One region of the Cryobacterium sp. Hh7 genome, then DNA from elsewhere that is predicted to be linked to it. Evidence: predicted binding sites of a transcription regulator. Region 1 holds the regulator's gene; each other region holds the start of a gene.
The links. The regulator HrcA, encoded in region 1, represses chaperone genes, less so after heat shock. The targets are predictions, from matches to a motif close to TTNGCACTCGNNNNNNNCGAGTGCNAA.

Region 1 (10,263 bases):
TTCGGGGCTGCCGAGCACGTGCGCGTGCACGTGGAAGACGGTCTGGCCGGCGGCCGCCCCGGTGTTGAACACCAGACGGAACTGTCCGTTGGTGCGTTCGACCGCGATCTGCTCGGCCACGGCGACGAGTTCGGCGAGCAGGGTGGGATTGCCGGCGGCGAGCTCGACCACGTTCTGATACTGAGGGTCTTTCGTGGTGACGACAACGTGCACCGGGGCTTTGGGTGCAATGTCGAGGAAGGCGATGATGTGCTCGGTTTCGGCCACGATCGTCGCCGGAATCTCACGCGCGATGATGCGGCTGAAAATGGTCGGTTGGGCGACGGAAGAAGACATACCTCTATCTTAAGCGGCGCTATCAGCGGCACGCACTACCAACGGCACGCTCTACCAGCGACCCAAAGTTGCATTGAGGATTGCGAGGGCGGCTGGCCCCGCGGTCGATGTGCGCAGCACGGTGTCGCCGAGGCGTACCTGGCTCGCGCCGGCCTGCTCGAGCAGGAGCAGTTCGGCCGGCGATATTCCGCCCTCGGGGCCGACGACGAGCAGAATGTCACGGTCGTCGGTGGGGACGGCCACCTCGGTGAGGCGACCGGTCGCGGTCGGGTCGAGCAGCAGCATCCGTGTCGTGGCGGCCAAAACGGCCAGCTGCTTGGTGCTGGTCAGCTGGGCGACATCGGGCAGCCAAGCCCGGATCGACTGTTTGCTGGCCTCACGCACGATGCTGCTCCAGCGTTCGTGGCCTTTGGCGATCTTCGCGCCCTCCCACCTGGTGATGGAGCGGGCTGCGGACCACGGGATGACACCGTCGACGCCGAGTTCGGTGGCGGCTTGAATGGCCAGTTCGTCCCGGTCACCCTTGGCGAGGGCCTGCACCAAGCGGATGCGCGGCGTCGCCGCCGCAGTCTCGCTCGCGTCATCGACGCGCAGGGTCAACTGCACAGCGTCCGCCGTCAGCACGGCTCCCTCCAGCAGCAACCCGGCCCCATTACCCAGGCGGAGCCGGTCCCCGGGGCGCACCCGGCTCACCGTGACCGCGTGCCGCGCCTCGGCGCCGTCCACGGTGACCACCTGCCCCGGGCGGCACTGCGCCGCCCGGAGCGTTTCCTGCAGGTAGAAATGTGCCACGTCAGCCGAGGAACCGGTCGCGCAGCTTCGCGAACAAGCCCTGCTGGTACTGGCTCAGGGTCGGCGCCGGAGCCGCGTAGCGGGCTGCGAACTGTTCGATCAGGTCGCGTTCCTTGTGGTCGAGCTTGGTCGGGGTGAGCACGTGGATGCCGACCTTGAGGTCGCCGCGGCCACTGCCGCGCAGCTTGGTGATGCCGCGATCCTTGATCGTGAGTACCTCGGAGCTCTGCGATCCGGGGCGAATCTCCACCTCGATGTCACCGTCGAGAGCCTTGACGGTGACGGTGGTGCCGAGAATCGCACTGGTCATCGGCACGTCGAGCGAGCACATCAGGTCGTCGCCATCACGGCTGAACACGTCGTGATGGCGCACCTTCATCTCGAGGTACAGGTCTCCGTTGGGACCGGCAGCCGGGCCGGCTTCGCCGCTGCCGGGCATCTGCAGGCGCAGGCCGGTGTCGACGCCGGCCGGAATGTCGACCGGAACGGTGCGGCGGGCGCGAATGCGGCCCTGACCGGAGCAGGTCATGCACGGGGTGGCGATGATGGTGCCGTAACCGCGGCAGGAACCGCACGGGCTTGACGTCATCACGTTCCCGAGCAGGGAGCGCACGGCGCGCTGGATGCTGCCCGTGCCGTGGCAGATGTCGCAGGTGATCGGCGAGGTGCCAGGCGCGCAACAGGACCCCTTGCAGGTCTCACAGACGATCGCCGTGTCGACCTCCAGGTCGCGGTGCGTGCCGAAGATGACCTCGTCGAGGTCGAGGTCGACTCGAATCAGGGCGTCCTGGCCGCGTTCGCGGCGCGAGCGCGGACCACGGCTGCTGCCGCCGCCGCCGAAGAAGGTCTCGAAGATGTCGCCGAAGTTGCCGAAGTTCTGCCCGTCGAAGCCGCCGTTCTGGCCGCCGCCCTGGTCGTACTTCTGGCGCTGCTTGGCGTCGCTCAGCACGTCATAGGCGTGCGTGATGCTCTTGAACCGTTCGGATGCTTCGGCGCCGGGGTTCACGTCGGGGTGCAGCTCGCGGGCGAGGCGACGGTAGGCCTTCTTGATTTGGTCGGTGGTCGCGTCGCGGTCAACGCCAAGCGCTTCGTAATGGTCAGCCAAAGGTGGCTCTCCTTGATTTTTTGATGATGGTTGTTCGAAATGGCACAGAGCCTGATTGGTACAGAGTTCAGGTCTCGCCGAGCAGGCGGGAGAGGTACCGGGCGACGGCGCGGACGGCCGCCATATTGTTGGAATAGTCCATGCGGGTCGGCCCGAGCACGCCCAGCCGGGCCAGGTTGCCGCCTGCGGTGTAGCCGCTGGTCAGCACGCTCGCTTCCGGCAGGCCGAAGGCCGCATTCTCCCGGCCGATACTCACCGAAACGCCGTGCTGGTCGGTCTCCATCTCGCCGAACAGCCGCAGCAGCACGACCTGTTCTTCGATGGCTTCGAGTACCGGATAGATGCTGCCGGAGAAGTCGTCTTCGGTGCGCACCAGGTTTGCGGCTCCGGCCATGACGAGCTTCTCCTGACGGTTGGCCCCGACCTGGTCGGCGACGGTGCGCGTGATCAGGTCGACGATCGGCTGCAGCGCCGGCGATCCCGGCCAGACGCTCGCGGCGAGGGCAACGCTCGCCTCGGCCATGCCCAGTCCAACGACCGTGACGTTGAGTCGGGCGCGCAGTTCGCCGAGCGTCTGCTCGTCGAATGCTCGCGGAAGGTCGATGACTCGCTGCTCGACCCCGCCGGAATCGGTGATCAGCACCGACAGGATGCGCGTCTCGGTCAGCGGCACGAACTCGATGTGCCGAACCCTGGCGCGGGACAGCGAGGGGTATTGCACGAGCGCGACCTGGTGGGTGAGCTGCGAGAGCAAACGCACGCTGCGCACGAGCACCTCGTCGAGGTCGGCGGAGTGACCCAGGAAAGTTTCAATGGCCTGACGCTGGGCCGGGGTCAGCGGACGCAGGTCGGCTAGGTGGTCGACGAAGACCCGGTAGCCCTTATCGGTCGGGATGCGCCCCGAGGAGGTGTGCGGCGCCGCGATGAGCTCTTCTTCTTCGAGCAGGGCCATGTCGTTGCGAATGGTCGCGGCGGAAACACCGAAGGAATGCCGGTCGACGATGGATTTGGAGCCGACGGGTTCGCGGGACGCGACGTAGTCCTGCACGATGACGCGCAGCACATCGAGCCCACGGTCGGAAACCATTTCGCCCGCCTTCCTCTTTTTCCGGTCCAACTTCAATTGAGCGGATGCCCCGGGTCGGCGCGCCTCGAGCGCACCGGAACGCAGGTTTGCCGGCACGTCGTTGGCACTCGCATCCACTGACTGCCAATACTATCGCGACCGGCCGTGTTCCGGCTGAGCGCACCCATTGCCAGTATCGCGAACCGAGCGTTTAATTACCGCTATACGCTCCCCCCGGAGTTCAGTGAAAGGCACGATCATGAGCGATCCACAGGCACAACCTCCCGGTGATTCCAACTACCGTGACCCTAATGCTGGGCAGCAGCCGTATGGCCAGCAGCCCGGTACGGGCAGCCCATACGGCACCCCTACAGCCGCAGCCCCACTCTCGGAGGCCGACGACCGACAATGGGCCTCGTTTGCGCACCTCGGCGGCATCCTGAGCTTTCTTCCGTCGCTGATTATTTGGCTGGTCTTCAAGGACCGCGGCCGCCTCACCAATACCGAAGCGAAGGAGGCGCTCAACTTTCAGATCACCCTCGTGATCGGATACGTCGCGATAAATATCGTCTCGTTCATCCTGGCGATCGTCACCTTCGGAATTGGCGGCCTGCTCATCGGCCTGACCTGGCTGCTCTGGGTGGCCGGAGTCATCTTTTCGATCATTGGGTTTCTGAAGGCCAAGGACGGCCAGAACTACCGGTATCCGGTCGCGATTCGCCTGATCAAGTAGCGCGCGGCCCGGTCCAATACGCATCTCGGACGGTTAGTCTGGAGGGGTCTGGCCTGGCTTGTCCGACCCCACACAGTGCTAGTGCACGCAGTGGTTCTTCCCTGGATGTCGTCGGCAACCCATCGCCAGATCCACCGCGTCCAGACCGACCACGCTCGAACAGGAGACCGCATGTCCGAGAACGATTCACGCACAAATCCGTATGAATCCACCCCGCCGCAGAACCCGTACGCGCAGAGCGTCCCGCCGGCGCCGATGAGTCCGGCCGACGAGAAGATGTGGGCGACCCTGATTCACGTCGGCGGCATCCTCTTCGCCTTTGTTCCCGCACTCATCGGCTATCTCGTGCTGCGCGATCGTGGGCCGTTCATTCGTGCCCACAGTGCGACGGCTTTGAACTTTCAGATCACCCTGATGATCGTTTATGTGGTGGGCACCGCGTTGACGGCGATCCTGATCGGCTACCTGATTGTGCCGGTGGCCTGGGTGCTCGGCATCATCTTCTCGATCCTCGCCGCACTCGCGGCCAACCGCGGCCAGGGGTATTCCTACCCGCTGACCATCAGATTCTTCAGCTAGCGCACGCTCTTAGTCGCTCAGCCGACGCACCACGGCGTCGGCCAGAAGCCGTCCGCGCAGGGTCAGTTCAATGGTCCCGGCGAGGGCAGCTTTGGCGTTGACGAGCTCATCGGCGATCAGGCCGGCCACCTCTCGGCGTCCGTCCGCTGACAGCGATGCGACCGGGATACCGGTGCGGATGCGGCTCTGCAACAGGATGCGCTCGAGTTCGCGGGTGGGCGCATCGAGCGTTTCGCGACCGGCGGCCGGCGACAGGCCGCCGAGCATCCGCTCTGAATAGGCTGCGGGATGTTTGACGTTCCACCAGCGCACCCCGCCGATGTGGCTGTGGGCGCCGGGGCCGATGCCCCACCAGTCCTGGCCGGTCCAGTAGGCGAGGTTGTGGCGGGAGCGGTGCGCGTCGCTCGTAGCCCAGTTGCTGACCTCGTACCAGTCATAGCCGGCGGCGGCGAGCAGTTCGTCGGCGAGTTCGTAGAAGTCGGCCTGTTGGTCGTCGTCGGTCGTGGCGATCTCGCCGCGGCGAATCTGCCGCGCGAGTTTGGTGCCGTCTTCGACGATGAGCGAATAGGCGCTGAGGTGGTCTGGGTGAAGGCTGAGCGCCTGTTCGAGGCTGGTGCGCCAATCGGCGAGCGACTCTCCCGGCGTGCCGTAGATGAGGTCGAGGCTCACGTCGAGGCCGGCGGCGCGGGCCCATTCCACCACGAGGGGCACCCGCTCCGGGTCGTGGGTGCGTTCCAGGGTCGCCAGCACGTGCGGCACGGCGGACTGCATACCGAAGGACACCCGGGTGAATCCGGCCTCCGCGAGGGCGCCGAGGTAGGCGGCATCGACCGAGTCGGGGTTCGCCTCGGTGGTTACTTCGGCGTCGTCGGTCAAGCCCCACTGGTCGCGCACGGCACCGAGCATTTTCGCCAGGTCGGTGACCGGCAGCAGCGTGGGTGTGCCTCCCCCGAAGAACACCGTTGCCACCGGGCGTTCGGGCACACCCGATGCGGTGAGGATGCGGCTGGCGGCTTCAACCTCGAGCACGGCTTGGCTGGCGTAGTCGCTCTGCTTGACGCCGCGCAGTTCGGTCGCGGTATAGGTGTTGAAATCGCAGTAGCCGCAGCGCACCCGGCAGAACGGCACGTGCAGGTAGACGCCGAAATCGCGTTCAGCGGCGTTGACGGCTGCCGAGGCCGGCAGAAGGCCGTCGTCGGGTGCCGGGTCGCCGATGGGGTGGGGTCCGGCCATGGGTGGTGCTCCAGTACGTTCTATTTGATCGCACCCGCGGGGTGCAAAGCCCGCAGATACAACTTGGTGAATTTGGCCTGCTGAAAGCGCAGCACCGGCCACGCCAGTCGGTAATACCAGGCGCTCGGCCGCGAAAAGGAGCGGATCGTCAACCAAACCGAGTCGTCCTCGCGGTGCTCGACGATGAAGGATTCCTCACCACTCTCCGGGTGACCGGCCAGGGTGCCGTAGGCGAACCCGATGCGGGCGGCCTCGTCGATCACGTAAACGACCCGCACCGGCGCGGTCACGCCGATCGGTCCAACCCGCATCTTGAGTGTGGCCGTCATACCGTTCGCAATATACGGGGTGCCATCCTCAGCGAAGGTCGCTTCATTGACCGGATGCTGCTGCCCGCCCGCCGGCGCGCCGTCAGGCCCAAAGGTCACCGGCGTGTACTGCACGCCGGTTCCATTTTCGAGGTCGGTCACCTCCATCCCGCTGCCGCGCTGGATTCCCCACGTCATCAGCAACTTCGTCGCGGCTTCAAAGCGTTCCGGCGAACTGCCGAGCCTGACGCTCTGCTCCATCGGCCGGTAGCCCTTGGGCGGATAGCTCATCAGGTCGGGCGCCAGCGTACCGCCGATGGCAGCGTAGCTGACGGCGGCGTCGGTGAAGGTGGCCCTGCGCATCCGCTTTACTTCTTGTCTTTGGTCTCGATGTCGCCGCTGAGCGCGGCGATGAAGGCTTCCTGGGGAACTTCGACCCGGCCGACCATCTTCATGCGTTTCTTGCCCTCTTTCTGCTTCTCCAGCAGCTTGCGCTTGCGCGAGATGTCACCGCCGTAGCATTTGGCCAGCACGTCTTTGCGCATCGCCGAGATGCTCTCGCGGGCGATGATGTGCGCACCGATCGCGGCCTGGATGGGCACCTCGAACTGCTGGCGCGGAATCAGTTTGCGCAGGCGCCCGGTCATTAGCGCGCCGTAGGCGTAAGCCTTGTCGCGGTGCACGATGGCGGAAAACGCGTCGACCTGTTCGCCCTGCAGCAGAATGTCGACCTTGACCAGGTCGGCTTCCTGCTCGCCGGAGGGTTCGTAGTCGAGCGAGGCGTACCCGGCGGTGCGGCCCTTGAGCATGTCGAAGAAGTCGAACACGATCTCACCGAGCGGCATCGAGTAGCGAATCTCGACGCGGTCTTCGCCGAGGTATTCCATGCCGAGCAGGGTGCCACGGCGACTCTGACACAGCTCCATAATGACGCCGACGTAGTCTTTCGGGGCGAGAATCGCGGCCTTGACCATGGGTTCGAGCACCTTAGCAATTTTGCCGGTGGGGTATTCGCTCGGGTTGGTGACCGTGACGGTGCGCTTGTCGTCGGTGGTGACCTCGTAGGGCACGCTCGGCGCCGTGGTGATGAGGTCGATATTGAATTCACGTTCGAGGCGTTCGGTGATGATCTCGAGGTGCAGCAGGCCGAGAAACCCGCAGCGAAATCCGAAACCGAGGGCGACGGATGTCTCCGGCTCGTAGCCGAGGCTGGCGTCAGACAGCTTGAGTTTGTCCAGTGCTTCGCGCAGCGCCGGATAATCGCTGCCGTCGATCGGGTACAGGCCGGAGAACACCATGGGCTGCGGTTCGTCGTAGCCGGGCAGGGCGTCGGTCGCCGGGCGCACTGCGGTCGTGATGGTGTCGCCGACCTTGGACTGGCGCACGTCTTTCACACCGGTGATCAGGTAGCCGACCTCGCCGACCCTGAGGCCCTTGCTCTCCACCGGTTCGGGCGAGATGACGCCGATCTCGAGGATCTCGTGCGTCGCCTTGGTCGACATCATCTGAATTTTTTCGTGGGCCTTTAGATGGCCGTCGATCATGCGCACGTAGGTGACGACGCCACGGTAGCTGTCGTAGACCGAGTCGAAGATCATGGCGCGAGCGGCGGCATCAGGGTTACCCTTCGGCGCCGGAATCATCGTCGTGGCGAGGTTCAGCAGCTCTTCAACACCGGCGCCGGTCTTGCCGGAGACACGCAGCACGTCTTCGGGGCGTCCGCCGATGAGGCTCGCGAGTTCGCGGGCGTACTTCTCCGGATCGGCGGCCGGCAGGTCGATCTTGTTGAGCACCGGAATGATCGTGAGGTCGTTCTCGAGGGCGAGGTAGAGGTTGGCGAGGGTCTGGGCTTCGATGCCCTGGGCCGCGTCGACCAGCAGGATGGCGCCCTCGCAGGCGGCGAGGCTGCGGGAGACCTCGTAGGTGAAGTCGACGTGGCCGGGGGTGTCGATCATGTTGAGGGCGTAGGTGACGCCGTCCATTTCCCACGGCATGCGCACGGCCTGGCTCTTGATGGTGATGCCGCGTTCCCGCTCGATGTCCATGCGGTCCAGGTACTGGGCCCGCATGGAACGCTCGTCGACGACGCCGGTGATCTGCAGCATCCGGTCGGCGAGGGTCGACTTGCCGTGGTCGATGTGGGCAATGATGCAGAAGTTGCGGATGAACTCGGGGGCCGTGGCGGCCGGTTCCAGCGCGTGAAGGGCTCTCGGTGACATAGTTCGTCTATTCTTCCATGCTCCGGCGGTTGGCGTTCTCCCCGACCCGCAAGCGCTGGTACCGGCGGCCCCGGCTGCCGACTATCTGCCAGCGGGACTGTCCAACGGTGAGAGGTCCGACCCGGGAGTCGAGTCCGAGAATCGCGGCCGGGTTGACCGTGAGCGCTTCGAGCGTCGTCTGCACCGGCAGCCCTTCCTGCACGGCCAGGGAGGCCTGGCACACCAAAAAGTTCACCGGAACGACGCGAGCATTGATGATGGCGGTCAACGTGGTCGTGGGTGCAGATGTCATCGCTCCAGCCTCGGCATGCGCTGTGATCGGGGCTGACTAGGCTCGCGGGCATGGAGATTCCCGAGTCACGCGTACCAATTTTGCTCGTTCACGGTATCCGTGCCTCGGCCACGATGTGGCGGTATCAGGAGAAGAAGCTGCGTGCCGCCGGGCACCGGGTTCTCGCGATTGATCTGCCCGGCCACGGGCAGCGGATGACGGAGCCGTTCACGGTACCGGCCGCGCTCGCCGCCATCGACGACGGAGTGGCGGCGCTCGGTGGCAGTGTGCTGCTGGTCGGGCTCTCGCTCGGCGGCTACTACGCCGTCGCCTATGCCGCAGAGCACCCCGATCGGGTAGCCGGGCTGATCGCTGCCGGCTGTAGTGCAGTTCCCAGGGGCGCTTTGCTCGAGGGGTATCGGCTGCTGGCCCGAATGATTCACCGCCTGCCCGATCGGGGCTTGTGGCTGCACGAGGGTCTGGCGCGCCTCCTTCTACCTGCGGCCGGGGCGCGCGATGTACTCGCGGGCGGCGCCGCACTCGACGTGATGGATTCCGGCCTGCAGGCGACCTCGACGCTGACTCCCCTGGCCAGCCTCGCGGCGTATCCCGGCCCGGTCTGGTTGGTCAACGGTGCGCTCGATCACTTTCGGCTGAACGAGCGGCGCTTTCTCTCCGCCTGCCGCAACGGGACGGTCGTCGTGGTGCCGGGAGCAACGCATCTGTCGAGCCTGGCCCAGCCGGAGCGCTTCACGGCGATTCTGTTGGGGGTCGCCGGATTGGTGTCGCGGGCGAACTGAGGCCGCGGCATCCGCTTGCCGCAGCATCCGCTTGCCGCGGCCGAGTTGGGTGCCCGAATGCACTCATGGCACACCGCACCCGCGTGAGCGCGCCCGATACCGGTGCGCGCTACGGCAACCGGCGTAGGGTCACCCACATCGGGCGCGGTCATGCGCACGGAGGGTGCGGCGACATCCGCTCGCGCGAGCGAAAAGGGGTTCCCACCGACCGGGCGGGTTTTGGGGGCGGACCAATTGCTGGTAGCGTTAGCGGTTGGCTTGCGTGTTGGGTCCCACCCCGCACGATTTTCGCCGCAGAAGCGCCCTCTACCGCTGAGCGGCTGTCCGTACTAGAACCTAACGAAAGCGTAAAAAACGTGGCAAATATCAAGTCGCAGATCAAGCGAATTGGCACCAACAAGAAGGCCCAGGAGCGCAACAAGGCCGTCAAGAGCGAGTTCAAGTCCGCGATCCGCGCGACTCGTACCGCAATTGCCGCTGGCGACAAAGACAAGGCCGTCGTCGGTCTGGCCTTTGCTTCCAAGAAGCTCGACAAGGCCGTCAGCAAGGGTGTAATCCACCAGAACCAGGCTGCGAACAAGAAGTCCGCCATCGCGAAGGCTGTCGGCGCACTGGTCTAATCGACGCTGGATCCACCCGCACCTGGTGTCTGCGTCGGCTCGTCAAAGCGGATGCTGCACCTCGTGGCAGATAAGCCCCCGCCCCTCGGCGGGGGTTTTTTGTGTCCCTGGCAACCCGTTCGTGCAGCAGTGGCGCTGTCCCTGGGTCTCGAATTGACCACAAACTCTGTGACGCAGTGGTCCATTACTCGGCGTGTATTG
Region 2 (10,263 bases), on a different contig from region 1:
GTGCTGCCGCTCAACGGCACGGGCGAGGGCGAGAAGGACCCGGGGCTCATGCTCGCCATGGCACGGTTCGGGCAGCAGAGCTGCATCGTGCTCGGGCACATCCGGCCGCGGCCTTCGCAAGACACCAAGATGGGCCCCGGATCGCTGCGGGAGGCCCGTCGCGGCATGCGCCTTGCGGAAGAACTCGGGCTTCCGCTGCTCACCGTGATCGACATCGCCGGGGCCGCGCTGTCGAAGGAGGCCGAGGAGGGCGGCATGGCCGGGGAAATCGCCCGCTCTTTGCACGAGCTGATCGGCCTGCGGTCGGCAACCGTGTCCGTGCTGCTCGGACAGGGTGCCGGCGGCGGGGCGCTCGCGCTGCTGCCCGCCGACCGTACGATCGCCGCCCAGCACTCCTGGCTGTCGCCGCTTCCTCCCGAAGGGGCAAGTGCCATCGTGCACCACAACACCGAGTTCGCACCGGCCATGTCGGAGGCTCAGGGCGTGAACGTGGCCTCGCTGTACGCCAATCGGATCGTCGACCACATCGTGGACGAGCGCCCCGACGCCGCCGACGAGGGACGGGCGTTCTGCCAGCGGCTGGCTGAAGCCATCGAATACGAGCTGTCCTCGCTGTCCACGGTGCCCGTTGACGAGCTACTTCCGCGTCGCTTGGCCCGCTACCGTTCCCTCGGTCGCTGATTCTCGTCCTTTCGACGGATGATGTGACCCTCCAGCCGCAGCGGCCGACGCGCGCAGCGCCTGCCGCATCAAAGCTAGGCTGAGCGGGTGCTACTTGCCATCGATACCTCTGCCGGCACGAGTGTCGCCGTGGTCGACCTTGACCGCGGGATTATCGCCGAACGCGGCGAGGCTGACACCATGCGCCATGCCGAAATCGTCGGCCCGTTCATTCTCGACTGCCTCCTTGACGCGAAGATCACCCCGGCGGATCTCTCCGGCGTGGTCGGCGGCATGGGCCCGGGCCCGTTCACCGGCCTGCGCGTCGGCATCGCCTCGGCGCGTGTGTTCGCCCTCGGCGCCGGCAAGCCGCTCGTGCCGGTGATCAGCCACGACGCCATCGCCTACGGCCACTACCGTCGCGGCCACACCGGCCCGCTCGTCGTCGTCACCGACGCTCGCCGCCGCGAAATCTACTGGAGTGCTTACAGCGAAGCGGATGCCGTCGGCCTGCCCGTGCGCGTCGGCCCACCCGGACTCGCCAAACCAGCCGAACTCGACGAGCCAGCCTGGCGGCACGCGCTCTGGCCGCGCCTCGACGCCGCCACGGTGTCGGCCGGGGAACTCGGCCTGGTCGCCGAACTCAACTATGCCCATCGGCGCCCGTTCGCTGCGAACGAGCCGCTGTACCTGCGCTCACCCGACGTCACGCTCTCGAATGGACCCAAGCGGGTCAGCCGATGACGTGGCAGCTGCGCCGTGCGCACGAGGCAGACCTCGCGGCGATCATGCACCTCGAAACCAGTATCTTTGAAAACGATGCCTGGTCACCGCCGATGATGGCAAGGGATCTCGGCGACCCCGCCTGCTATTACCTTGTTGCTTTTCCCCCGGACGACCCGGATAACATCGAGGCCTACGCCGGACTGCTCGCTCCGCAGGGAGCCACCGAGGGCGACATTCAGACCATTGCCGTCGCCGACTCGGCCCGCGGCCACGGCCTCGGACACACCCTGATGCAGGCCCTCATCTCCGAGGCCCGCAAACGCGGCGCCCGGCTGGTGTTTCTCGAAGTGCGCGCCGACAACCCCAGCGCCCAGCGTCTCTACGATCGGCTCGGATTCGTGGAGGTCGGCGTGCGCCGCGGCTACTACCAGCCCGACAACGTTGACGCCATCGTCATGCGCCTGAATATTCCAGAATTGGAATCTATGCTCACCGTCCCAGAATCAGCCGTGCCCACCTCCGCGGAGAATCCGTGACGACCATGAACCGCACCGCCCTGAATCGATCAGAACCGCTCGTACTCGGCATCGAGACCTCCTGCGACGAGACCGGCATCGGCATCGTGCGCGGAACCACTCTGCTCTCCAACACCATCGCGAGCTCGATGGACGAACACGCCCGCTACGGCGGCGTCGTACCCGAAATTGCCGCGCGAGCCCACCTTGATGAGCTCGTGCCGGCCATTGACGCGGCCGTCGCCGAGGCCGGCATCCGCTTGAGTGATCTCGATGCCATCGCCGTCACCTGCGGTCCGGGGCTCTCCGGAGCTCTCATGGTCGGGGTCGGCGCCGCCAAGGCGCTCGCCGTCGCCCTCGACAAACCGATTTACGCGGTCAACCACCTGGTCGGCCACGTCGGTGCCGACCTGCTGCGCGGCGCTACCAACACCAACGACACCGAGCCACTCGAGTACCCGACGATCGCGCTGCTCGTGTCGGGCGGGCACACCTCGCTGCTGCTCGTGCGTGATCTGGTCAGCGACGTCGAGCTGCTCGGTGAGACCATCGACGACGCCGCCGGGGAGGCCTTCGACAAGGTCGCCCGGCTGCTCTCGCTGCCCTACCCCGGCGGGCCGCAGATCGACCGGGTCGCAGCCCTCGGCAACCCGAAGGCCATCCGCTTTCCGCGCGGACTCAGCCAGCCCAAGGACATGGCCGCGCACCGCTACGACTTCTCATTCTCTGGCCTCAAGACTTCGGTCGCCCGCTTCGTCGAACAGCGCCAGGACGCCGGCGAGCCCGTGCCGACAGCTGACGTCGCGGCGAGCTTTCGCGAGGCGGTGGTCGACATTCTGCTCACCAAGGCCCTCGCCGCGTGCGCCGACCACGACGTGCCGCGGCTGCTGCTCGGCGGCGGTGTCATCGCCAACGCTCGACTGCGCCAGGTCGCCACCGAGAGAACGGATGCTGCCGGCGTTGTCCTGCGCATCCCGCCGCTCTCGCTCTGCACCGACAACGGCGCCATGATCGCCGCCCTCGGCGCGCAACTCATCATGGCCGGGCATGAGCCCTCGACCCTCGAATTCGGCGCCGATTCCACCCTGCCGGTCGGGGAGATCCAGGCTTGAGCAACGCCCAGTCGCCGGGTACCCGCTAACGGGATAATCTGGCAGGGCGACCACCGAACGAAATTATGAAGGAGACCGCAGATGTCTGATCCCACCCAGCCCCCCGTCGAACCGACGAACAGCGGCCCGACGAACTCGAATCCGGCCACTGCCAGCGTGCCCCCCGCCGCGCCCGCCTATCCGAGCTACCCGGCGGCGGGTACCCAGCCTCCCGCTCACGGCCAGGCTCCCGCGTATGGTCAGAATCCCGCGAACGGTCAGAACCCGTATGGCCAGCAGAACCCGCAGGACAAGTACAACGTTCTGTCGATCATCTCCCTGGTCACGTCGATCCTCGCGATCTCGATCGTGGGCATCATCACCGGCCACATCGCCCTGAGCCAGATCAAGAAGACCGGCGAAAAGGGCTACGGCCTCGCCCTCGGTGGTCTGATTGTCGGTTACCTCGGCTTCGTCGTGGGGATCTTCATCCTCATCGGCTCGATCGCACTGCTCATCACTGCCGCCAACGTCGGTGTGAGCCAGTTCTAACAGACTCACCCCACTGAACGGTCGCTGGCCGGTTCGCAGCACGAGGACAGCAATGAGTACACCGCACCAGGATTCCGACACGCATCGGGATTACACCCGTGCGCCCGCGCCCCCGGGCAGCCAGCTCAGCTGGGAATCGACCGTCACCGCCCCGACCGAGTTCGTGCCGTACAGGTACACCGAGGCGGAGGTGCGGCGCATCACCGGCCGGCGCCGACTCTCGGTCGTCTCCGTCGTCTGCGGGTTCGTCGGGCTCGTGCTCGGCGTGCTCGGTGTGTTCGGCCTGCCGGTCGCGCTCGTTGCGATCGTCCTCGCCTTGATTGCGCGCACCACCGAGCATCGGGCCCGTGCCCTCTGGAGCAGCGGTCTGGCGAGCGGCCTCGTCGGGATTCTGCTCGCGGCCGGCTGGTTCGTCTACATCAGCCAGACCGTGCTGCCCCTGCTGTAGGCCGACCGTTAGCGCACGCGCTCCACGAGCAGCGCAACCCGATGTCCGGCCACCCGGGTCAAAATCAGCGTTGCGACTTCCGGCCCCTTGAGCTTCAACCGGGTGCGCAGCGTCGCGGGATCAACGTCGACGCCGCGCTTCTTGATCTCGAGCGTTCCGATGCGGTGCTCGAGCAGTGCGAGCCGCAGCTTCTTCTCGTCGAACGACAGCGTCTCGAGCACCCGAAAGGCGGTTGCGAACGGCGTCGGCGTCAGCGTGTCGTTGGTCAGGTAGGCGATTCCCTCGCTCAGCATGCTGGCCTTCATCGAGCGGGCCAGATCGCCGATCAGTCGCGCCCGAATGACCGCGCCGTCGGGTTCGTAGACGTAGTGGCCGAGTTCGCCGACCGGCTCGTCTTCGCTGTCGGCACCGTTGCTCAGCTCCTGCACGCCATCCCGGGTCAGCAGCAACGCCGACCGCCGGATGCCCGGGCGGGCGAGAGCGCCGAACCACAGTCCCATTTCCACCAGCTGGCCATCCACCGACACCCACTGGGCCTCCGCGTCGACCGGAATCTGGTCGCGATCATGGCCGGGCCCGAGCTTCATGCCGAGCGGCAGCGTCGTTGCCAGCAGGTAGGCGAAGTCGAGGGAGGGGGAGTAATCCTCGGAGCGGGTGAGCCTCTTGGTGTTGCTGTGCCCGCCCGTGCGCCGGGCTGGATCGAGCCAGACCGCGTCGAAATCGGTCAGATCAACCGTCTCGGCGTCGGCCTGCAACGCGGAGGCATTGGGGAACGGGGCCAGGTTGTAGCTCGCAACCGTGGCCGTGACCTCGTCGGCGTCGACGGCCACGACCGGCAGATCCATCGCGGCGAGGGCCATCGCGTCGCCGCCGATGCCGCAGCCGAGGTCGGCGACCCGCGGCGCGCGGCCGAGGGTGGCTTCAAGCCCGGCGAATCGCCCGGCGTGCAGTGCGGCAACCCGCAACCGGGTCGCCTGTTCCAGGCCGGCCTCGGTGAACAGCATCCGCTCGGCAAATTCTCCGAACTTGGTTACGGCTTTCGCTCGCAGTCGCGACTGGCTCAGCACGGCCGACACGAGTCCGGGGGCGTGCCCGGCCTTGCGCAGCTCGCTCACGAGCTTGAGCACATCACCGTTTGCCTCGTAGGGCGGCAGGGAATCCAGCAGCCGTAAACTCGCGGGGGAGAGCAGCTCAACGAGCTCGGTTCGATCCATTCTGCAACGGTATCAAACGGCCCGATCTGGCACTCACGTTGCGCGAGTGCCAGCATCCCCCCTAAACTTCACTTGGCACTCTCGCTGTGAGTCTGCTAACCCAAGTCTTAGAAAGAGGTCAACCGTGTCGGTCTCCATCAAGCCGCTCGAGGATCGCATCGTCATCAAGCAGGTCGACGCAGAGCAGACCACCGCATCAGGTCTGGTCATTCCTGACACCGCGAAGGAAAAGCCCCAGGAGGGCGAAGTTGTTGCAGTCGGCCCCGGCCGCATTGACGACAACGGCAACCGCGTTCCCCTCGACATCGCCGTCGGCGACAAGGTCATCTACTCCAAGTACGGCGGAACCGAGGTCAAGTTCGGTGGCGATGACCTTCTGGTCCTCTCCGCTCGCGACGTGCTCGCTGTGGTCGTGCGCTAAGTAGGTTTCATCACTACCTAGCCTTCAGACTGAAATTGGTCTTTAGCCTGAAACTCCCGGATGGCCTGGCCATCCGGGAGTTTTTGTTTGCGCAGTTAGTGTCTCGGTAGGGAGAATATTTATGACGGATGCCGCCGCACCGGCCGAGTCGGCCGCTCGCGCCACCCACCGCACCGGCCTCGTCTTCGGCGGCCTGGCCTACGGCCTCTGGGGCGTGCTGCCGCTTTACTTTCTGCTGCTCATCCCCTCCGGCGCTTTTGAAATCGTGGCCTGGCGGGTGCTGTTCTCCCTCGTTTTCTGCGCCCTGATCATTACCGTGACCCGCACCTGGACCGTGCTCGGGCGCGCGTTCAAGCAGCCGCGTCTGGTTTGGACCATGGGCCTGGCCGGTGCGTTCATCTTCGTTAACTGGCAGACCTACGTGATCGCCGCAACCACCGGGCACGTCGTCGAAGCAGCCCTCGGCTACTTCATCAACCCGATCGTCACGGTGCTTCTGGGCGTCTTCGTGCTGCGCGAACGGTTGCGCCGCCTGCAGTGGGTGGCCATCGCCATCAGTTTTCTCGCCGTGATCGTGCTGGCGGTCGGCTACGGCTCGCTGCCGTGGATCTCGCTCATCCTCGCGTTCTCCTTCGGCTTCTACGGGCTGATCAAGAAGCGCGTCGGCCCGAACGTCGACGCCGTCACCGGCCTCACCCTCGAAACGGCCTGGCTGGCCCCGGTCGCCATCATTCAGCTTCTGGTCGTTTCCGGCATGTCCGGCCTCACCTTCGGCACCGTCTCCGGCTGGCACACGGCTGGCCTGCTCGCGGCCGGGGTCATTACCGCTGTTCCCCTGCTGCTCTTCGCCGCCGCCGCCCGGCGCCTGCCACTGACGGTACTCGGGCTCATTCAGTTCGTCGCGCCGGTCATTCAATTTCTCGTCGGCGTAGTCGTTCTGAACGAGGCGATGCCGCTCGAACGCTGGGCCGGATTTGCCCTGGTCTGGGTGGCCTTGATCATACTGATGGTTGATATGGTCGCCTCCGGCCGCGGACCCCGTCGCAGCTCGCTTGAGCCTGCCTAATACCGTCCGACCTGGCTCCGAACCCCCGTCCGGCCCAGCCGATACGCTGAACCGACACGTCACCTCAGCTCGTACCAAAGGATTTTAGATGCCCCGTCGCACGCTCACCGTCGTCGTTCTGCTCGGCGCCCTGGCCCTCACCGGCTGCACCAGCACGACCCCGGCCGCGCCGAGCACGACCCCGGCCGCGGTCGTCACGGCCGCTCCGAGCGGTGACGGAACCTTGAGCATCGGCACCCTCTTTCCCACCACCGGGGACAATGCTGCGAGCGGCGCAGCGCAGGTGGCAGGCACCGCGCTCGCCCTGCGCGACATCCTGGCCGAGCAGGCGACGCCGACGCAGCCGATCCAACTCGTGCATCGCAACTCGGCCGGTGACCTCGCCGCCGCCTACGCCGACCTCGCCGCTCGCGGTGTGGACCTGGTCTTGTGGGACGCGACGACCGCGCTGCCAGCGGATGCGCACAGCTCCGTTGGCAGCGCCGCTCTGGTATCGCTGGGTGACTTCGCCAACGGTGGCACACCGCTCGCCGCGGACGAGGCATTCACCGTGCGTCTGAAAACCGCCGACCCGGGACTGAACGCCACCGCTGGCAGCGCGGAGGCCTACGACGGCCTGATCACGGCCGCCCTGGCCGCCGTGATCACCGGGGACGACGGCGGCGCATCGCTCGATGCCGGCTGGCCGCAGGTGATTTCGGGAACGGCCGTCTGCCTTTCCTGGGGCGAGTGCGTGTATGCGCTGGTGCAGGAGCAAACCATTGATTATCAGGGTGTGACCGGGCGCCGTTCGTAACGATTTGATCGCTTTACCCGGTTGTGACACGCACAGGTAGGTTTCTGTGCCCTTGATTGCCTAATCTGTCACCACGGCAGTCAATCGGCTGACCAGACTTACCCCTCTTTACCTATCAAGGAGCAACATGAGCGTATTCGCGAAGGCCTCAGCCTCCCGCTCCGTTCGTACCCTCGTTACCGGTGTCGCGCTCGTCGGCGTGAGCGCACTTCTGCTCACCGGTTGCAGCAATGGCGCCGCTACTGAGCCCAGTAATTCTGCGGCACCGTCTGCGGAAGCCGCAGACTTCAATACGGTTGAGGCCGGTGACCGCGACCTGACCCTGAAGATCGGCACTATCCTTCCGCAGAGTGGTGGACTGGCGTTCCTCGGCCCGCCCGAAGAAGCCGGTGTTCGACTCGCTGTCGCTGACATCGCGGCGGCCAACCTCGGCATCACGGTTGAACCGACGCTGCTTGACTCCGGCGACACCACGACCGACATCGCGACGGTCTCCGTGACCGACCTGCTGTCCAAGGACGTCTCGGCGATCATCGGTGCGGCCTCCTCGGGTGTCTCCAAGACCGTGATCGACCAGATCACCGGCGCCGGCGTCGTGCAGTTCTCCCCGGCCAACACCTCGGACGCCTTCACGACCTACGACGACAACGGTCTGTACTGGCGTACGGCTCCGTCTGACGTTCTGCAGGGCGAAGTGCTCGGCACCCAGATCGCTGACGATGGCAACGCCACCCTCGGCCTGATCGTGCTGAACGACGCCTACGGAACCGGCCTGGCCAAGTACACCGGCGATGCCTTCGAGGCCGCCGGCGGCGAGGTTGTCGCTGAAGCACTGTTCAACGAGGGCGATTCCAACTTCGCCTCGCAGATCGCTGAAGTCACCGCGGCAGCCCCCGACGCGATCGCCCTTGTCACGTTCGACCAGTCCAAGGTCATTGTTCCGGCTCTGGTCGGCTCTGGCTTCCCCGGCGATAGCCTGTACTTCGTTGACGGCAACGTTTTCGATTACAGCGCGGACTTTGAAGCCGGCCTCATCGAGGGGTCCAAGGGAACGCTTCCCGGCCTCGACACCTCAACGCTCGGCGACTTCACCACCCGTCTGCTCGAGATCGACCCGGAGCTGACCGACTACAGCTATGCAGCGGAGTCGTACGACGCCGTCATCCTGATCGCCCTGGCCGCGTATGCGGGCAACGACGTGTCGGGTGAATCGATCGCGAACTACCTGCGGCAGGTCTCCGGCGGCAGCGGCGATGGCACCAAGGTCACCGACTTCGCCGAGGCTGCTGCAGCCTTGAAAGCTGGCGAACAGGTCGACTACGACGGCTTGTCCGGTCCGATCACGTTCGACGAGAACGGCGACCCCACCGAAGCAACCATCGGCGTCTACGAGTTCGGTGCCGACAACAAGTACACCCGTCTGCCCGACAACTAACCACTCGCTCCAGTGAAGGGCCCCGGCTTCGTACGGGGCCCTTTTGCGTGCCCGGGGGCGTCGACCGGCTCACCAACCGACGCGCCCGCTCCTCGACCGGCGGGGCGGTCGGCATCTCGTTGGTCGAGACGCGAGCGCGGACATCCGTCCCCGGCAGACAGAAGCGGCGCCCGAGAATGTCTCAGACGTCGCTGCTGGCTGGTGTGGGGAGTTTCGCTGCTAATCCTGCCCGAGGGTGCCCAGGTAGAGGCCGATCACCTTGGGGTCGTTCAAAAGCTCACGTCCGGTACCGGTGTACGCGTCCCGGCCCTGGTCAAGCACATAGCCGCGGTCGCAGATCTGCAGGCAGCGGCGGGCGTTCTGCTCGACCATGATCGTGGTCACTCCGGCCTTGTTGATCTCCTTCACCCGCAGAAAGGCTTCATCCTGGCGCACCGGGGACAGCCCGGCACTCGGCTCGTCGAGGAGCAGCACGTGCGGGCCCATCATGAGCGCGCGGCTCATGGCGACCATCTGTCGTTCGCCGCCGGAGAGCGAACCGGCGCGCTGGGACATCCGCTTGCCGAGCTCTGGAAAGATCTCGGTGACGAACTCCAGGCGTTCCACGAGCCCCTTGGGCTTGAGAAAGATGCCCATTTCGAGGTTCTCTCGAATGGTCAGGGTGGGAAAGACGTTGTTGTTCTGCGGTACGAAACCCACACCCTGTGCGACCAGCTTGTTGGCCTTGAGGTTGGTGATGTTGTTGCCGCGGAGCAGAATTTCGCCCTCGCGTACCTTGACCAGCCCGAAGATCGACTTGAGCAGCGTGGACTTGCCGGCGCCATTCGGGCCGATGATGCCGATCAGTTCGCCTTCGTAGGCGGTGAGTGAGCAGGAATTGAGAATGTTCACGCCGGTCACATACCCGGCGGTCACGTTCTTGACCGCGACGACCGCTTCCCGAGTCTCGGCCGGTGCTGGCGGGGCCAGCGGATTAGCGTTCGTCATCGAGCAACTCCTTTATGGCTGACACGTTTTCGGCTTCGGCGGCCTGGTCTTCGCCGATGTCTTCGTCGTGGTGCTGTCCGAGATAGGCGTCGATCACGGCCGGGTTTTTCATGACCTCGTGCGGGTCGCCCTCGGCGACCACCTGGCCCTCGGCCATCACGATCACCCAGTCGGCGATGTGCCGCACCATGTGCATGTCGTGCTCCACGAACAGAACGGTCATGCCCTGGGACTTGAGGTTCAAAATATGGTCGAGCAGCGACTGGGTCAGTGCCGGGTTTACGCCGGCCATCGGCTCGTCGAGCATTACCAGGGTCGGGTCGCTCATCAGCGCTCTGGCCATTTCGAGCAG
Region 3 (10,263 bases), on a different contig from region 1:
ACGCCGGGCTCCATGCCCGCGTTGAGTGCGATCTGCTTGAGCGGAGCGTCGATGGCGACGCGCACGATGTTCGCGCCCGTTGCCTCGTCGCCGACGAGAGCGAGAACTGCTTCGCTCTCGAATGCGGTCTTGCCAGCCTGGATCAGTGCAACGCCACCACCGGCGACGATGCCCTCTTCGACGGCAGCCTTGGCGTTACGCACTGCATCTTCGATGCGGTGCTTGCGCTCCTTGAGCTCAACCTCCGTTGCGGCTCCGGCCTTGATGACAGCAACGCCGCCAGCAAGCTTGGCGAGGCGCTCCTGGAGCTTCTCGCGGTCGTAGTCGCTGTCGGTGTTCTCGATCTCGGCGCGGATCTGCGAAACGCGACCGGCGATGGCTTCGACGTCGCCGGCACCCTCAACGATGGTGGTCTCGTCCTTGGTGATGACGACCTTGCGGGCGTTACCAAGCAGGTCGAGCGTGACGTTCTCGAGCTTGAGGCCGACCTCTTCCGAGATGACCTGTCCACCGGTGAGGATGGCGATGTCCTGCAGCTGAGCCTTGCGACGGTCTCCGAAGCCCGGAGCCTTGACGGCGACGGACTTGAAGATGCCACGGATCTTGTTCACAACGAGCGTGGCCAGGGCCTCGCCGTCGACGTCTTCCGCGATGATGAGGAGCTGCTTGCCGGTCTGGATGACCTTGTCCACGATGGGGAGCAGGTCCTTGATGTTGGAGACCTTGGAGTTGACGATCAGGATGTAGGGGTCTTCGAAGACCGCTTCCTGACGGTCAGGGTCGGTGACGAAGTACGCCGACAGGAAGCCCTTGTCGAAGCGCATGCCCTCGGTGAGCTCGAGTTCGGTGCCGAAGGTGTTCGACTCCTCTACGGTGACAACACCTTCCTTGCCGACCTTGTCGATGGCCTCGGCGATGATCGCGCCGATTTCGGTGTCGCCGGCAGAGATGGAAGCCGTGGCCGCGATCTCTTCCTTGGTTTCGATTTCCTTGGCGCTGGCGATGAGCTCGGCGATGACAGCTGCCGTGGCCTTCTCGATGCCGCGCTTGAGGCTGATCGGGTCGGCGCCGGCTGCGACGTTGCGCAGGCCTTCGCGAACCAGAGCCTGGGCGAGGACGGTTGCGGTGGTCGTTCCGTCGCCGGCTACGTCATCCGTCTTCTTGGCGACCTCTTTGACGAGCTCGGCACCGATCTTCTCGTACGGGTCGTCGAGCTCGATCTCCTTGGCGATGGACACACCGTCGTTGGTGATCGTGGGGGCGCCCCACTTCTTCTCCAGAACGACGTTGCGGCCGCGCGGGCCGAGGGTGACCTTGACGGTGTCGGCGAGAATATTCAGGCCGCGCTCAAGCCCACGACGGGCCTCTTCATTGAATGCAATGATTTTTGCCATATGTGTAACTCGTCCCTCCCGGACGTTCCAAACGATGATGGGGTTAGCACTCAGATGACGAGAGTGCTAGATCGATTCTGGCACTCTGGGGTCGAGAGTGCAAGCGAGCATCCGGGGTGATGCCGGGCTATCTGCAGCTGTCAGGGAACGAGATCGGCCGAGCCGGTGCCGTTGGGCACCAACTGGAACCAGGTATTGCCCGGTGCCAGCCGAATTGTCACTCCGTTGGCGTCGATGAGGCGGATCGGCGACGTCTGGGCATCCTTGCTCCAGGTGGCCGCGAGGGTCTTGCCGCCGGACGAGATTGACGCTTCACCGGAGGCGATCAACTCGGTCTTGGGGATACTGTCGGAGACGGTTACATCGACCCGCAGTACGACCACGTTGGTCGCCTTGAGCTGGGCCCCCTCGGGGGTCAGGTCGGGCGCGCCATCCTGAGCGCGCAGGTAGGCGGCCGCCTCGGCGTTCCAGGTCCAGCTGCGGGCGCTGGAGTTGGAGAACCTGGTGTTGATCACCGAAATCGGCGTACCGTCCGTGGCAGCGGATGCCGCGGCGAGGGTGGCCGCGTAGGCGTACTGCTGGGCGGGCGGGGCGACGGAGGCATTGCGGTTGACGAATTCCGACGCGGCGAGGATCACGTTGTGCGGGGCTGAAGTAGCGGAGGACCGCGAGAACAAGCCGCTCGTGTCGTAGTCGAAGATGGCGCTGATCTGGCCGGTCGCGTTCATCGCGTCGACGAATCGCTGCTGGCCGCCGGAGTAGGCGACCAGTCCACCGAAGGGGGCGATAATGTCGGGGTCCATCGGCCGGATCGACCGCACCGGTCCGAGCTGATCGGGAATGCTTGACTGCCAGACCGCAACATAGCGGGTGATGCCGCCCTCGACCAGTTCTTCGAACACGAGGTCGGTACGGTCAATGGCAACCTGCGGCCGGGCCGCAACGTGGTTGTCGATCTTGGCCGCCAGCGACGGGTGGGCCGACGAGCCGCCTTCGACGCTCAGCCCGGTTAGCGGTGCGATCTCGGTCGCCGCCGGGGCGACATAGTCAGAGGTCCAGGCCGTGCCGGTCGGTGTCGAGGAGGGGGCCGGGGCACTGCCGCTGCACGCGCTCAGGAGCAGTGCCGGCAGCACGAGGGCGAGCAGCCCCGCGGCCCGAAGCGGTCCAGCGGTGCGGGCCGTATTTTTCATAGTCACCGGTAAACACTAACGCCGCCCGTTGCAGCGGGCGGCGTTAGTGTGAAATGCGAGGCGGGTTAGGCCGGTCGAACCGATTCAGCCTGCGGGCCTTTCGCTCCGGCACCGACCTCGAAGACGACCTGCTGGCCTTCTTCGAGAACCTTGTACCCGCTCATGTCGATGGCGGAGTAGTGGACGAAGACGTCTTGGCCTCCCCCGTCGACAGTAATGAAGCCGAAACCCTTTTCAGCGTTGAACCACTTTACGGTTCCGTTCGCCATGTGTTACTCCTTGCTCAGTTTTCAACGGCAACCGCCCATTGGCTGTTCCGGGCCGTGCCGCAGAGACTGCGTTCATCCTGTGCGAGCAGCAAATCCCCGAGAGCAAGACGTCTGTTACAAGTTACCTACTGGTGCAAGTTTCCTTGGGCGAGCTTTCTTGATCCGGGCGGGTATTGCCCGAACAAAATGTGTGACCAAAACGCATGTTACTGAAATCGGAACAGAAGACTAGGGGCTTGACGAATCAAATCGTGGCCGCTAAGACCACGGCTTTCGTGTTTTGCTCAGTCAACCGGTGAAACATAGTCGTTGCCGACGACGACGGTCATACTGGCGCCGGAATCAACGAAATTGGTGGAGACCACGATCTGCGCTCCCGGAAGGGAAGCAGCGACGCCGCGGGCGGCGCCTTCCTGGCTCGCATCGGCGTAGTAGATCACCGTGGTCGCTTCCGTGTTCGTGCTGGCGTTCCCGGTGGCATTGACCACCCAGCCTGCAGCGGTGAGCGTGTCACTGACGGATGCTGCAACGCCGTCGTTCGCGGATCCGTTGAGCACGTTGATGGTCTGCGCCGGGTCGACGGTGGCAACGGCAGTGGGGACGGCGGTCGCTGTTGGCGTCGCGCTTGAGCTGCTCGCGGGCAGCCCGGGAATGTTGGAGAAGTCGAGGCGATTGTTGATTGCGAGGATGCCGACTGCACCGATGGCGATCAACAGCCCGGTGGCCCCCAGCGCCCACCAGAATCCGATCCAGCCGCGTCCTCTCTTGCCGGGGGCGCGATGGGCTCCCACCCGGTCGAGGGCATGCGTGTGGGTGTCGAAACGGTCTTTCGCAAATTTTTGCGCCATGGTGGTGGAATCCTTGGTTGGCCGGCCGGGCCGGAATCGAGCTGCAGCGCAAGGTTCCGTGCTGGCCGAAAAGCGGGTGGGTGCCTAGTCGCGGGTGGGCAGCGAGCGACTGGCGCGTGCCTCGGATCGGACGGAACGCATCCGCTGCAATCGTTTCACCAGCATGGGATCAAAAGCCAACGCCAACGGTGAGTCGACTAATGCGCTCAATAGTTGATAGTACCGGGCGGTCGACAGGCTGAAGGTGGCCCGGATGGCCTCCTCCTTGGCGCCGACGTGCCGCCACCATTGCCGTTCGAAGGCGAGCACGGCCTGGTCGCGTTCGCTCAACTGGGTTGTCGGGGCGTGCTCAGTCATTGCTGCATCCTTCCCCCGGTTGACTGTCTGTCAGGCTCATCCTATTTGCGGGCGGCTGGATGTTGCCTCCGGCACGCCCTGCCGCGGTGGGACACGCCGTGTGGAATGCGCGCGGGGCCAAGCGAGTTTAGGCTTAGTAGAAGCGGCCAGTGCCCGGTCGCCGGAACGAAGGGATCTGAACATGGACTACGAAATCAAGAAGTCAGACAGCGAATGGCGCTCCGAACTGGGCGCGGAGAAGTTTGCGGTGCTGCGCGAAGCCGGCACCGAACGCCCCGGCACCGGCGAGCTGCTCGACGAGGGTCGGGCTGGCCTCTACACCTGTGGCGCCTGCAACGCCGAGCTGTTTCAGAGTGGCACCAAGTTCGATTCCGGCTGCGGCTGGCCGAGCTTTTACGAGTCGGTTCGTCCCGAAGCGGTCGAACTGCTTGAGGACCGCTCCATGGGAAGCGTGCGCACCGAGGTGCGCTGCGCGAACTGTGGCTCGCACCTCGGCCACGTTTTTCCCGACGGTTTCGGCACTCCGACCGGCGACCGGTACTGCATGAATTCGCTATCGCTCAATTTCACGCCCGCTGAGTAGCGCGGTGTCGATGACGGGTGCGGTTGCCAGCTCGGCAGTGGCAGGTTCGGCCGGAGCGAATCCTGGTCTTCCCGGCCGGGACACGACCGGTTTCAGAACGGATACCGCGGCGGTCTTCAAAGCTGTCGCTGACCGGCGCAGTTATTCCAAGGTAACGACGCTCGCCCCCAGCCGGGCGGAGTTACTTCCGCTCGTGGCGGCGGCCGCGCGGGTGGCCGATCACGGCGCGTTGCGTCCGTGGCGGCTGCTCGAGCTGCGCGGCGACGCCCGCGACCGGCTCGGAGCGGCGTTTGTGGCAGCATCCGCTTGTGAAGGGCTCGAAGCGATCAAGCTGGCCGCCAAGCCGCTGCGCGCACCGCTGCTGATCGCGATCGTCGCGTCACGGCAGGTGAACTTCAAGGTGGCTGGCTGGGAACAGGATGCCGCGGCTGCGGGCGTCGCACACCTTCTCACGCTGCTGCTCGAAAACGCCGGCTGGGGGGCGATGTGGCGCACCGGGCCGTTGGTGCGATCAGCGCCGGTGCGAGCGTTGCATGGCCTTGCCGACGGGGAAGAGCTGCTTGGCTGGCTCTACGTTGGGGGAATTCCCGAGGAGTCGAAACCGTGCGTGCGGCTGTCGATTGATCCGGAGGAGTTTTTGGGGGTGCTGTAGCTCGGGGCCGTACGCTTCTTCCCCGGCCCACCTCGGAGCGCCGGCCCGTGATCTATCAGGGGCCCCTTTCCGGGCCCGGGCGGAAGGGACAGGACGTTCAAGGGCTGCGGTCAGGTGCGGGCGTGGCCGGGCCGGTGCCAGCGCACCGCGGCGATGACCACGGCGACGAGGGCGAGCGCGGTTCCGGCCACGGTCGTCACGCCGAGCGGATGCCCCTGAGTGGGCGCGAGCAGATCCAGCGCAAGGGCGCAGAGCAGCTGGCCGGCGACGATGCACAGGCCGAGCATGAGCACTCCGGTGGTACGCACGACGAGCGCGGCGCCGGCGATGAAGATGCAGCCGATGAGCCCGCCGGTATAGAGCCACGGGTTGCCCGGCAGATCGAGGGCGAAACCGACCAGCACACCGTGCACGAGCGCCGCGAGTACGAGCGCGACAGATCCGGTGAGAAAGTTCAGAAAAGTTGCCGTGAGCGCACTTTGCGCGGTGACCCGCACCTGACCGTTCACGGCCTGCTGCCAGCCCTGGCCGATACCCGCCACGAGGGGTAGCACGAGCAGCCAGAGCGCGTCGCTGCCGCCCAATTCGCCGCTCACCGTCCAGGCTACGGCGACCAGGGCGAGCACCGCGCCAACGATTTTGGACGCGTGCAGCGGTCGGCGCCCACCCGGACCGATGCCAAACCGGTCCATGAGTACACCACTCACGGTCTGACCGGCCACAACGGCGACAGTGAACAGGGCGATGCCGAGTGGCGCGGCGACAAGGCCCTGCGACAGTACGAACAGCGCGCCGGCCAGGCCGCCGAACAGGTGCCACCAGGACAGGGTTTTCGCTCGCACCGCGCGAGTGACGAGTTGCAGGCCGCGGCGCCCGCTTCGGAACACGACGAGGCCAAGGCTGAGAATGACCAGCCCGGAGCCGAAGGAGATGACGGCGGCAGTGAATCCGTCGCCGATTTGATGCCCGAGTTCGCCATTCACGCGCGATTGCACGGCATACATGGCCCCGATCAGCACCGAGAACAGAAGCGCCAGCCAAATCGGCACAGCAGATGCCGCTGGCGCGGCCGAAGCATCCGTTCGGGTCCGTGCGCTGTCCTCTGTCACTTGGCAATACTACGAGATGGGTGCGTGCGGGTTCTGCCCGGTGCTACCCAGTCGGGCTCCGATTCGCCCGGGGCCCACCTTAGGTCGCCGGGCCCATGATCTATCATGGGCCCAGTTTCCGGGCCCGGGCCCGGTTGAAAACAGCGCGCGGGGCGAGGCTTGGCGCGTCAGGCGGCGCGCACCTCGATTTCGCCGGGGGCTGCACCCTCGCTGCCGAAGACCAGGCGGCGGTTGGCGATCTTGTCGGTGAAGAAGCGATCGTGGCTGACCACCACGACGGCCCCGGGAAAGTGCACGAGGGCGCGTTCCATCACCTGGGTGCTCGACATGTCGAGGTGGTTGGTCGGCTCGTCGAGCAGCAGCACCGACGCTCCGGAGAGCAGGCATTGCGCCATGGCGACGCGGGCGCGCTGACCGCCCGAGAGAGCACCGATCTTCTGTTTGAGGTCGGCCTCGCTGAACTGGAACATGGTCAGAAAACGGTTGACCGACTTCTTGGTCGCGGTGAGGGCGAGGCTGCCGGGCATGGCGTTGACGGCATGACTGACGGTGTCGCTCTCGTCGAGTTCGGCGAGAATCTGGTTGTACGATACAACGCCGGCGCCGCTGGCCCAGGCGACGTCACCGTGGTCGGCGCTCTCCTCGCCGGTGAGCACCCGCAGCAGGGTCGTCTTTCCGCTGCCGTTACTGCCGAGCACGACAATGCGGTTGCCGCGGCGCACCTCGAAACTGAGGTTTTCGAACAGCACCTTGTCGCCGAAGCTTTTGGCCAGGCCGTCGACCCGGCAGAGGACGTCCTTGACGTGCAGGTTGCCGTAGATCTCGGTGATGATCTGGTCGACCGGGCGCGGTGTGCGCGACTTCTTGATGTGCGCCAGCTGATTGCCGAGCTGACGACTCTCGGCCTTGGCGGCCTCCCGACGGTCGGCAATCCCCTCGGCTTCGAAGGCGAGCAGCTCGGATTCGTGCACGAACTGTGCCTCGAGGGTCTTGAGGCGAAACTGCTTCTGCACGATGTACTCGCCGAAGTTGCCGGGGTACTCGTGCAGGTGAAAGTTCTCGACCTCGATGATGCGGGTGACGACAGCGTCGAGAAACTTACGGTCGTGCGAGACGACGATGGCAGCACCCTTGAAGCTCTTGAACCAGGCTTCGAGCCACTCAACCCCGGCCACGTCGAGGTAGTTGGTCGGCTCGTCGAGCAGCAGTACGTCGGGAGCTTCCAGCACGATCTTGGCCAGAGCAGCCCGGTTACGCCAGCCGCCGGAAAGCTCATCGATCGCGCAGACGCGGTGCGCCTCGTTGAATCCGAGGGTGGTCAGCGCGGTGTCGATGTGCCGCTTGTAGTCCCAGCCGTCCAGCCGATCCATCTCCTCGAACAGCTCACCCTGCCGCCCGATCAGCCGGTCGAGTTCGGCGCTGGCCGAGGAATCGAGGGCAATCGCCGCATCAATCGCGGCGAGCTCGGCCTCAACTGCCTTCACGGCCACGAACAGTTCGTCGAGCACCTCGGTTATGGTCTGTGCACCGTTGAGTTCGGAGAACTGGGAGAAATAGCCGACCCGAATGCCATCTTCGAGGGTGACCTCGCCGGCGTCTGGCGAGACCTGGTCGAGAATCAGCTTGAGAATGGTGGACTTGCCGGAGCCGTTCTTACCGATCAAGCCGACCCGGTCGCCGGGTTCGAGGCGAAAGAACGCCTCGCGCAGAATCTGCGTGTTCTCAAAGCGGATGCTGACATCGTTCAGCCGGATCAGGCTCATGTGTGTTTCCTCCCGGGGTTTCTGCAGCGGGCATCCGCTCGAAAAACCCCAGCCATCAGTGTACGTGGCGGCCCTGTGGGACCCTGGCGGCACAGAAAAACCCCTACATCCCAGTGGGGAGCAGGGGTTGAGAGGGCCGGCCACGGGACTTGAACCCGTAACCCCCACTTTACAAGAGTGGTGCGCTACCAATTGCGCCAGGCCGGCATGAGACCAGGGCCTCGAAAGACCATCCTAAATGATTCCCGGGCCTTTGCCGCCATCGGCCAGGCGAAGCGGATGCAACAGCGCGAGCAGCAGCATCCGCTTCATAGCTACCCGGCGGGTGTCGGGGTGGGGGTCGGCGTCGAGGTCGAGTAGGTCTCGCCGAGGGCCTGCTGCACGAAGGAGGCGAATTCCTTGGGGTCATCGAGCGAGCCGGTGTAGGGCTTGCCATTGACCAGAACGGTCGGGGTGCCGGTGATGGCCTTGATCGAGGAGTTGGCGATCGGACCGTCGAGGGATCGGTCGGTGGCGGCCTGAACCCAGGACTCGAAGGTTCCGTCGTCGATGCAGGTGTTAATGCTGGAGAGCGCGGTGCGTACTCCGGAATCCTTGACCACGGCCTTGAGCTCATCGTTGCTGCGGCCGGGCTTGTTTTCCTCGGGCTGGTCAACGAACAGCGCCGAGTTGAAGTCGAAGAAGTCATCGGGCGAGTAGTTGGCGACGCAGGCTGCAGCGTTGGCGGCTCGCAGGGAGTATTTGGTGCCGGCGGACTTGCTCTTGAGAATCGACACCGGGTGAATTTCGATGGTGGCGGCACCGGAGTCGACCCACTCGGCGATCTGCTCGGTATTGGCTGCTTCGAAGTCCGCACAGAACGGGCAGAGGTAGTCAAGGTAGACGCGAATGTTGGCGACGGCACCGGTGGGATCGGGTTCGGAGGGCCGAGCGGCGGCGTCGGGCTGCAGCGCCGGGGTGAGGGCCGTGATCATGCCTTCGCCGATGAGGACGCCATCGCTCGCCATGTTCCTGGGGCCGGGACCGGCCGGTTTGATGGAATTGACGATGATGACGGCAACGAGCACGACGATGGCGATGCCCGCGATGCCGATTCCGCCCTGTAGGAAGACCTTGTTGCGGCGGTCCTTCTTCTTCTGGCTGACGCGCAGCTGCTTGGCCTTGATGCGGGCCGCGTCACGGCGTCGGTTTTTTGAGGGACTGCTGTCGCTGGGTCCGCCAATAGTCATAAAGATCGCTTTCGAGGAGTGAGTGCGCGCGTTAGCGCACCTTTCGAATAGTAGATCCCCTGACTGGGAATCGACCAAACGGGGCGGGCGGGCGAAAACCGGCAGCGGGGCATCCGTCGTGCAATAATAAAAAGGTCGTGTGCTTCGGCGTGCGGCAGACAAATCCTATTCACAACGGATCGTCCGGCACGTTCCTGCCGGTGAAGGAGTAATAATCATGGCTTCAGTGACCTTTGACAAGGCAACTCGGCTCTACCCTGGTTCCACCAGGCCCGCTGTTGACCAGCTCGACCTGCAGGTCGCCGATGGCGAGTTCCTGGTTCTGGTCGGCCCGTCCGGCTGCGGAAAGTCCACCTCGCTGCGGATGCTCGCCGGCCTCGAAGAGGTCAACGACGGCAACATCCTCATCGGTGACCGCAACGTGACGGATGTTCCGCCGAAGGACCGCGACATCGCCATGGTCTTTCAGAACTACGCGCTGTACCCGCACATGACCGTCGCCGAGAACATGGGCTTCGCGCTCAAGATCGCCGGCATCAACAAGGACGAACGTGCCGCCCGCGTACTCGAGGCCGCCAAGCTGCTCGACCTGGAGCCCTACCTCAGCCGCAAGCCGAAGGCCCTCTCCGGTGGTCAGCGTCAGCGCGTTGCTATGGGTCGCGCGATCGTGCGTCAGCCGCAGGTGTTCCTGATGGATGAGCCGCTCTCCAACCTTGACGCCAAGCTGCGCGTGCAGACGCGTACCCAGATCGCCTCGTTGCAGCGCCGACTCGGCGTCACGACCGTCTACGTGACCCACGACCAGACCGAGGCGCTCACCATGGGCGACCGGATTGCTGTACTCAAGGACGGCATCCTGCAGCAGGTAG

Region 2: a site for HrcA is predicted at 5,233-5,259, ahead of groES (co-chaperone GroES). Genes of this name have one in related genera too.
Region 3: a site for HrcA is predicted at 1,438-1,464, ahead of groL (chaperonin GroEL). Genes of this name have one in related genera too.

Annotation. Positions count from the first base shown of each region.
Region 1 is NZ_SOHG01000016.1:208,641-218,903, forward strand. It holds gene E3T43_RS05975 (HIT domain-containing protein) at 1-336, opposite strand, end outside; gene E3T43_RS05980 (16S rRNA (uracil(1498)-N(3))-methyltransferase) at 388-1,128, opposite strand; gene dnaJ (molecular chaperone DnaJ) at 1,130-2,233, opposite strand; gene hrcA (heat-inducible transcriptional repressor HrcA) at 2,301-3,320, opposite strand; gene E3T43_RS05995 (DUF4870 domain-containing protein) at 3,559-4,032, shown strand; gene E3T43_RS06000 (DUF4870 domain-containing protein) at 4,204-4,611, shown strand; gene hemW (radical SAM family heme chaperone HemW) at 4,621-5,844, opposite strand; gene E3T43_RS06010 (DUF1990 family protein) at 5,865-6,515, opposite strand; gene lepA (translation elongation factor 4) at 6,521-8,371, opposite strand; gene E3T43_RS19680 (hypothetical protein) at 8,379-8,663, opposite strand; gene E3T43_RS06025 (alpha/beta fold hydrolase) at 8,714-9,442, shown strand; gene rpsT (30S ribosomal protein S20) at 9,799-10,062, shown strand.
Region 2 is NZ_SOHG01000015.1:18,018-28,280, reverse strand. It holds gene E3T43_RS04085 (carboxyl transferase domain-containing protein) at 1-681, shown strand, start outside; gene tsaB (tRNA (adenosine(37)-N6)-threonylcarbamoyltransferase complex dimerization subunit type 1 TsaB) at 769-1,404, shown strand; gene rimI (ribosomal protein S18-alanine N-acetyltransferase) at 1,401-1,922, shown strand; gene tsaD (tRNA (adenosine(37)-N6)-threonylcarbamoyltransferase complex transferase subunit TsaD) at 1,928-3,013, shown strand; gene E3T43_RS04065 (DUF4190 domain-containing protein) at 3,095-3,544, shown strand; gene E3T43_RS04060 (hypothetical protein) at 3,597-3,992, shown strand; gene E3T43_RS04055 (class I SAM-dependent methyltransferase) at 4,001-5,206, opposite strand; gene groES (co-chaperone GroES) at 5,331-5,627, shown strand; gene rarD (EamA family transporter RarD) at 5,749-6,693, shown strand; gene E3T43_RS04040 (hypothetical protein) at 6,782-7,489, shown strand; gene E3T43_RS04035 (ABC transporter substrate-binding protein) at 7,617-8,924, shown strand; gene E3T43_RS04030 (ABC transporter ATP-binding protein) at 9,144-9,911, opposite strand; gene E3T43_RS04025 (ABC transporter ATP-binding protein) at 9,898-10,263, opposite strand, start outside.
Region 3 is NZ_SOHG01000061.1:10,809-21,071, forward strand. It holds gene groL (chaperonin GroEL) at 1-1,394, opposite strand, end outside; gene E3T43_RS15595 (DUF3048 domain-containing protein) at 1,535-2,584, opposite strand; gene E3T43_RS15600 (cold-shock protein) at 2,650-2,853, opposite strand; gene E3T43_RS15605 (LytR C-terminal domain-containing protein) at 3,138-3,701, opposite strand; gene E3T43_RS15610 (DUF3263 domain-containing protein) at 3,786-4,058, opposite strand; gene msrB (peptide-methionine (R)-S-oxide reductase MsrB) at 4,240-4,641, shown strand; gene E3T43_RS15620 (nitroreductase family protein) at 4,652-5,293, shown strand; gene E3T43_RS15625 (DMT family transporter) at 5,404-6,402, opposite strand; gene E3T43_RS15630 (ABC-F family ATP-binding cassette domain-containing protein) at 6,570-8,165, opposite strand; tRNA gene E3T43_RS15635 (tRNA-Thr) at 8,300-8,372, opposite strand; gene E3T43_RS15640 (thioredoxin domain-containing protein) at 8,480-9,394, opposite strand; gene E3T43_RS15645 (ABC transporter ATP-binding protein) at 9,612-10,263, shown strand, end outside.